One region of the Mesorhizobium sp. B3-1-9 genome, then DNA from elsewhere that is predicted to be linked to it. Evidence: riboswitches for the same ligand, from Rfam matches in the RefSeq annotation. Region 1 holds a riboswitch; the other holds the start of a gene.
The links. A riboswitch is a leader RNA that binds a small molecule or an ion and turns the genes downstream of it on or off. The one in region 1 is predicted to bind S-adenosylmethionine.
Positions count from the first base shown of each region.

Region 2: it holds a riboswitch for S-adenosylmethionine, as region 1 does, so the genes downstream of both, FJW07_RS02505 (O-succinylhomoserine sulfhydrylase) here and FJW07_RS21065 (homoserine O-acetyltransferase) in region 1, are expected to answer to the same signal.

Region 1 covers NZ_VFTJ01000012.1:116,324-119,721, reverse strand. The annotation lists gene metW (methionine biosynthesis protein MetW) at 1-560, opposite strand, end outside; gene FJW07_RS21065 (homoserine O-acetyltransferase) at 640-1,809, opposite strand; SAM riboswitch at 1,906-1,983, opposite strand; gene FJW07_RS21060 (AraC family transcriptional regulator) at 2,156-3,007, opposite strand; gene FJW07_RS21055 (phytanoyl-CoA dioxygenase family protein) at 3,196-3,398, shown strand, end outside.
Region 2 covers NZ_VFTJ01000001.1:535,626-539,023, forward strand. The annotation lists gene FJW07_RS02500 (ceramide glucosyltransferase) at 1-507, shown strand, start outside; gene FJW07_RS02505 (O-succinylhomoserine sulfhydrylase) at 646-1,836, opposite strand; SAM riboswitch at 1,893-1,970, opposite strand; gene FJW07_RS02510 (2'-deoxycytidine 5'-triphosphate deaminase) at 2,048-3,142, shown strand; gene araD1 (AraD1 family protein) at 3,184-3,398, opposite strand, start outside.

The sequences.
Region 1 (3,398 bases):
GGCATCGACAGGCCGATCTTCTGGCCGTTGGCGTCGAGCGCGGTCGCTTTCTCGACCGTCGCGCCGAGTTCCTCGCACAGGTTGACGAAGTCGCGAATGGTGCAGAAGTGGATGTTGGGCGTGTCGTACCAGGAGTAGGGCAGGTCCTTGGTGACCGGCATCCTGCCCTTGATCAGCAGCGAAAAGCGCACGCGCCAGTGGCCGAAATTGGGGAAGGAGACGATGGCGCGGTTGCCGATCCGAAGCAGCTCGTCGAGCACGACCTTCGGGTTGCGCGTCGCCTGCAGCGTCTGCGACAGCACGACGAAGTCGAAGCCCTTGTCGGCGTAGAATTTCAGATCCGTGTCGGCGTCGCCCTGGATAACCGATAGCCCGCGCGCCACGCATTCATTGACGCCGCGCTGCGACAGTTCCAGCCCGCGGCCGTCGACCTGCTTGGTCTCCTGCAGGAGTTCCAGAAGCACGCCGTCGCCCGAGCCGACATCGAGGACGCGCGAATTGGCCGGAATGAGATCGGTGACGACCTCGAGGTCGACACGCTGGGCGCGATTGACGCTCATGGCCTTGCCTCCTGCATGGCGCGCGATCCGGCTCCGAAAAGTCTGCAACTTTCTGCGTTCGCTGACCTTCGGTTCGGGGTCATGCGCTGAGCCCCCTGGCGCGGGCGGCCGACGCGACGAAGCCGTTGATGGCCGCGAACAGCTCCGGCTCGTCGAGCAGGAAGGCGTCGTGGCCGCGATCGGTCTCGATCTCGACGAAGGAGACGGAAGCGCCCGCCGCGTTCAAGGCATGCACGATCGATCGGCTCTCCTCGGTCGGGAACAGCCAGTCGCTGGTGAAGGAGACCAGGCAAAAGCGCGTCTTGGTGCCGGCGAAGGCGTCGGCGAGGCGCCCGCCGTGATCGGCGGCAAGGTCGAAATAGTCCATCGCGCGAGTCAGATAGAGGTAGGAATTGGCGTCGAAGCGGTCGACGAAGGTCATGCCCTGATGGCGCAGATAGCTTTCGATCTGGAAATCGGCGTCGAAGCCGAAGGTCAGCGCCTCGCGGTCCTGCAGATTGCGGCCGAACTTGCGGTGGAGCGCTGCTTCCGAAAGGTAGGTGATGTGAGCGGCCATGCGCGCGACGGCGAGCCCCTTTTCCGGCCGCTTGCCGAAATCGAGATATTTGCCGCCATGCCACTCCGGATCGGCCATGACGGCCTGTCGGCCGACTTCATGGAAGGCGATGTTCTGCGAGGAATGGCGGGCGCCGCTGGCGATCGGCAGGGCGCAGAACACACGCTCCGAATGGCTCGCCGCCCATTCCAGCACCTGCATGCCGCCCATCGAGCCGCCAAGCACGCAGAACAGCTTTTCGATGCCGAAATGATCGACCAGCATCGCCTGCGCGCGCACCATGTCGCGGATGGTGATGATCGGCAGGTCGAGCCCATAAGGCTTGCCTGTCGCCGGATTGGTCGAGGCGGGGCCGGTCGAGCCGAGACAGCCGCCGATGACGTTTGCGCAGATGACGAAGAAGCGGTTGGTGTCGATGATCTTGCCTGGGCCGATCAGCACTTCCCACCAGCCCGGCTTGCCGGTCACCGGATTGGTATTGGCGACGTGCTGGTCGCCCGTCAGCGCGTGGCAGACGAGGATGGCGTTGGAGCGCGCGGCGTTGAGCGTGCCATAGGTCTGGTAGGCGATCTGGAAAGGCGACAGCAGCGTGCCGGCGTCGAGCTTCAGCGGCTTGTCGGGGCCGAACTGCAGCACCGGGCTCGACGGATGGTCGGCCTCGTCCTTGGTCCTTGCAGCGCGTTGAGCGGCCATGTCCATCCTCATCCTGTCCCGCATCGGTCTCGTCCCGATGCGGTGTCCGGCCGGCAGCGGACAACAAAAAACCGGCATTGCCGTCGCAAAGCCGGTTACAGGTTGCAAACGGCCCTTTAGCGAGTTGTTTAACGTGGCTGCAAGCCGACCGGCCAAATCACCACGGAGAAGTCTGGCAGTTCTTCTAGGACCAGCGCCGCGCTTCGTCAACGGGTAGCCTCCTCGCGGCGCTCCAGTCGGTTCACCACACCCAAGCAGGCCATTTCCTGCCAAGCCAACACATGGCCTGCCTTGTCTTGTCGCAGTTTCTTGCCGGAAAGCCGTGTGACGCCTTCGCGGAATCTGTTCAGCGCTTCGACGCAACACCTAGTTCGCTGCGCCGCCAGGCCGAAGGCGAAATGCCAACGGATCGCCTGAATTCGCGGCCGAAATGATAGACGTCGCAAAAGCCGCATGTCTCGGCAATCTCGGCGATCGGCTGGTCGTCCTGCACGAGCAGCGACTGCGCGTGCATCAACCGCTCGCGCATCAGCCACTGATGCGGGCTGGTGCGAAGATAGCGCTGAAACATCCGCCGGGTCTGCGACGGCCCGAGCCCGGTGACGGCCGACAGGGCCGACGCGGTCCATGCGAAACCGAGCGCCCCGCGCATCGCCTCGATACCAGAAGCGAGCGGTTTCGGCAGGTCGTCGCTATCCGGTGCCAACGCGCGATCGATCAGGAGCAGGAATTCGGCAACCAGTTGCGAAAGGCGCAGATCGAGGCTGGCGTCGCGGCGGCGCAACGCGGCAAACAGGCGCTCGAACCATGGGACTGGAGTTGTTCCCTCGGCGAAGGTGGCGCGCGGCGTGCCCTCTCCGAACAGCTTGCGCCGCAGGATGGCGGGCTCCGGGCCGTCCAGCCTGAACCAAAGTACTGTCCAAGGATCCCGGGGATCGGCGGAATGGACGTGCGGAGCCTCGTTCGCCATCCAGACCAATTGACCAGCCCCGACGTCTATCCTTTGCCCAAGCGTTTCGACATAGCCGGCGCCGGCAAGACAGTAGATGATGTCCTGTCCGGGATAGACGGCGCGTTCTATCCGGTAATCCGGTCCGGCGGCGACTTTTCCGGCGCGCAGCACGCTGAACGCGGCGCGGGTCCAGGCCGGGGCTGGCACATAGTGGAAACTCTCAATTACGGACGTTCTTTTGTGCATGCGCGTTTTATACAAAAAATACGTTCCCTTTGTCCATTTTGTTCCGCGGCGGAGGGGCTAAATTCTCCTCAAGAGCCTGGGATTTCCGGCCGGAAACGGATCGGAACCAGGCCTTCAAAAAGGTTCAGGGGCGCCCGTGCCGCATCGCGGGACGCTTTGGGGTTCCAGGGAGAATACCGATGCTCGCGATGACCAGACATGAAGCCGAGCTTTACGCGCGCGACGGCTACATCATTCGCCGTGGCCTGCTGGGCGCCGGTGAAGTCGCCAACTTTCGCGACCACGCCCGCAAGCAACTCGCGGAGGAGCAGAGCAAGGGCGGCGTGATGTCCAAGGGCGACAAGGAGGGCAAGACCACGCTGCTGAAGATGTGGACCAAGGCCGAGGACGA
Region 2 (3,398 bases), on a different contig from region 1:
GCCAATGGCGGTATCCAGGCTTTGGCCGCCGAGATCGCCGAGGACGCGGCCGCCACCAAGCTGGTCAACAGCCTGGGCCTGCGCGTCAATCTCGTCGCTTCGCCTTTCGAGCAGCCGCTCGGCCAGCGCCGGCTCGCCGAGATCTGGTCGCGCCAGGCGCGCTGGGCGCGGCTGCGCCGCGTCACCTTCCCGCTGTTCTTCGCGCCGGAGATCCTGACCGGCGCTGCGGTGCCGCTGCTGCTGGCGCTGATTGCGGCGGCAAGCGCCGGCGTCAGCCTGCCCACGACGGCCTTGGGCGTGCTGGCGATCGCCTACCTGCCGGAATGCCTCCTGGCCTTTGCGAAGGGCTGGTACCTGTCGCCGCGCAGCGTCACCGTGATGCTCACGCGCGACGCGATGCTGCCCGCCATCTGGGCGCGCGCCTGGTTCGGCGGCGCCGTCGAATGGCGCGGCAACGCCATGACCATCCGCACCAAGACGATGACCGAACTGGAAGAGCTTGCCTAAAGCATGTCGCGCAAAAGTGTGCAGCGGTTTTGCGATAACGACATGCATGAAAACAAAGGCTTAAAAGCGCGTCGCCTGAATCCGCTTCAGCGCGACGCGCTTTAAAATCCTGTGTAGCGACGGTCGCCGCTGCAGGTCTTATTTGGCCGCCTTCAGCGCCTGCTGGATGTCCTCCAGCAGGTCGTCGGCGTCCTCCAGACCGACGGAGAGCCTGAGCGTGCCGGGTCCTATGCCGAGTTCGGCCCGCGCGTCGTCGCTCAGGTTCTTGTGCGTCGTCGTCGCCGGATGGGTGATCAGGCTCTTGGCGTCGCCGAGATTGTTCGAGATCAGCACGATGTCGAGCGCGTTCTGAAAGGCGAAGGCCGCCTGCTTGCCGCCCTTGACGTCGAGGCAGATCAGCGTCGAGCCGCCCGACATCTGCTTCTTGACGACATCCGCCTGCGGGTGGTCGGCCCGGCCCGGATAGATGACGCGGGCGATCTCCGATCGGCCGGCGAGGAAATCCGCGATCTTGCCGGCGCTTTCGGTCTGCTGGCGCACGCGCAGCGGCAGCGTCTCCAGGCCTTTCAACAGCGTCCAGGCGTTGAAGGGCGACAGGCTGGGACCGGTGTGGCGGAAATAGTCGTGCAGGTTCTCGTCGATCCATTTCTTGTCGGACAGGATGACGCCGCCGAGGCAGCGGCCCTGGCCGTCTATGTGCTTGGTCGCCGAATAGACGACAATATGGGCGCCGAGCTGCAGCGGCTTCTGCTGCAGCGGCGTGGCGAAGACATTGTCGACGATCACGCGCGCGCCGATCGAATTGGCGAGCTTGGCAACCGCGGCGATGTCGACCACTTCCAGCGTCGGATTGGTCGGGCTTTCGAGGAAGAACAGCTTGGTGTTCGCCCTTATCGCCTTTTCCCAATTGGCGATGTCGGTGCCGTCGACCAGCGTCGCCTGGATGCCGTAGCGCGGCGCCAGCGTCTCGACCACCCAGCGGCAGGAGCCGAACAGGGCGCGCGCCGCCACGATATGGTCGCCGGCCTTGGCGCTGCACAGCAACGCGGCTGAGACGGCCGCCATGCCGGAAGCGGTGGCGCGGGCATCCTCGGCGCCTTCGAGCGCGCACATGCGCTTTTCGAACATGTCGACCGTCGGGTTGGCGTAACGCGAATAGATGAAACCGGGCTCCTCGCCCTTGAAGCGGGCTTCCGCGGCTTGCGCCGTCTCGTAGACATAGCCCTGGGTGAGATACATCGCCTCGGATGTCTCGCCGAAGCCGGAACGCAGCGTTCCGCCATGCACGAGTGCCGTCTGAGGTTTCCAGTTGCGCTTCTTGGTGCTCATAGCCCTGCTTCCAGACACAAAAAAACCGGCCGCGAAGTCGCAACCGGTCCATATAGCCTTGCGGCTCGACGGTCCTTTAGCGACTTGTTTAACGTGGCTGCAAGCCGACCGGCCAAATCACCACGGGATAACGACCCTTTAGACCCGCGCCGCGCTTGCGTCAATTGCCGGCTTCATTAAGAGGTTTGTACCAGCAGAGCGGAGTAAGACTTTGCGGCAGACAGGCATTCTTCCCGACCAGGATATTTCCGCGCTGTTCCAGTCCGGTGCGCTGAAGTCGCCGCGCGCGCTGGACACCAACCAGATCCAGCCGGCCAGCCTTGACCTGAGGCTCGGCGACACGGCCTTCCGCGTGCGCGCCTCCTTCCTGCCCGGTCCCGATCATCGGGTAGCCGACAAGCTCGAGCGGCTGAAGTTGCATGAATTCAGCCTCGCCGAGGGCGCGGTGCTGGAGACGGGTTGCGTCTACATCGTGCCGCTGCTCGAAAGCTTGGCGCTGCCCTCGAATGTGTCCGCTTCCGCCAATCCCAAGAGCTCGACCGGGCGGCTCGACATCTTCACCCGGGTGATGACCGATCGCGGCCACGAGTTCGACAAGATCGCCGCCGGCTATCACGGGCCGCTCTATCTCGAAGTCAGCCCGCGCACCTTCCCGATCGTCGTGCGGGCCGGCTCGCGGCTGTCGCAGATCCGTTTCCGCACCGGCAACGCGGTGCTTTCGGAGAGCGAGCTGCGCGACCTTCACCGCGCCGAGATGCTGGTCGCCACCGAGCCGCCCAATATTTCAGGCGGTGGCATCGCGCTCTCCATCGACCTCGACGGCGACAAGGACGGCCTTGTCGGCTATCGCGGCAAGCACCACACCGGCCTGGTCGATGTCGACAAGCGCGCCGCGCAGGATGTCGTCGATTTCTGGGAGCCGATCTACAAGAGCGGCGCCGGCGAACTCGTGCTCGACCCCGACGAATTCTACATCCTAGTCTCGCGCGAAGCGGTGCACGTGCCGCCGCTCTACGCCGCCGAGATGACGCCCTTCGATCCGCTGGTCGGCGAGTTCCGCGTCCACTATGCCGGCTTCTTCGATCCGGGCTTCGGCCATTCCGCCGCCGGCGGCAGCGGCAGCCGGGCGGTGCTGGAAGTGCGCAGCCACGAGGTGCCGTTCATCCTCGACCACGGCCAGATCGTCGGCCGTCTCGTCTACGAGCACATGCTGCAGCGCCCGCAGGCTCTTTACGGTACCGATCTCGGCTCGAACTACCAGGCGCAGGGCCTGAAGCTCTCCAAGCATTTTCGCGCCGCGCGCTAAGGTCTGAGCTGCTGATCTCCCCCTTGGGGGAGATCACGCTCTCACAGCGCCTTCACCGCCACCTTGACCGGCTTCTCGATCTCCAGCGGGTTGCGCAGCGGCAGGCCGAAATCCTGCGCTTCGATCTCGAACGTATCGCCGGCCTCGGTCCTGATGCCATCGGCGAAGGACAGCGTCGCCGTGCCGAACATATGCACATGCACGTCGCCCGGCTGGCGGAAGGCCGAATATTTGAAATGATGGTGCTCGAGATTGG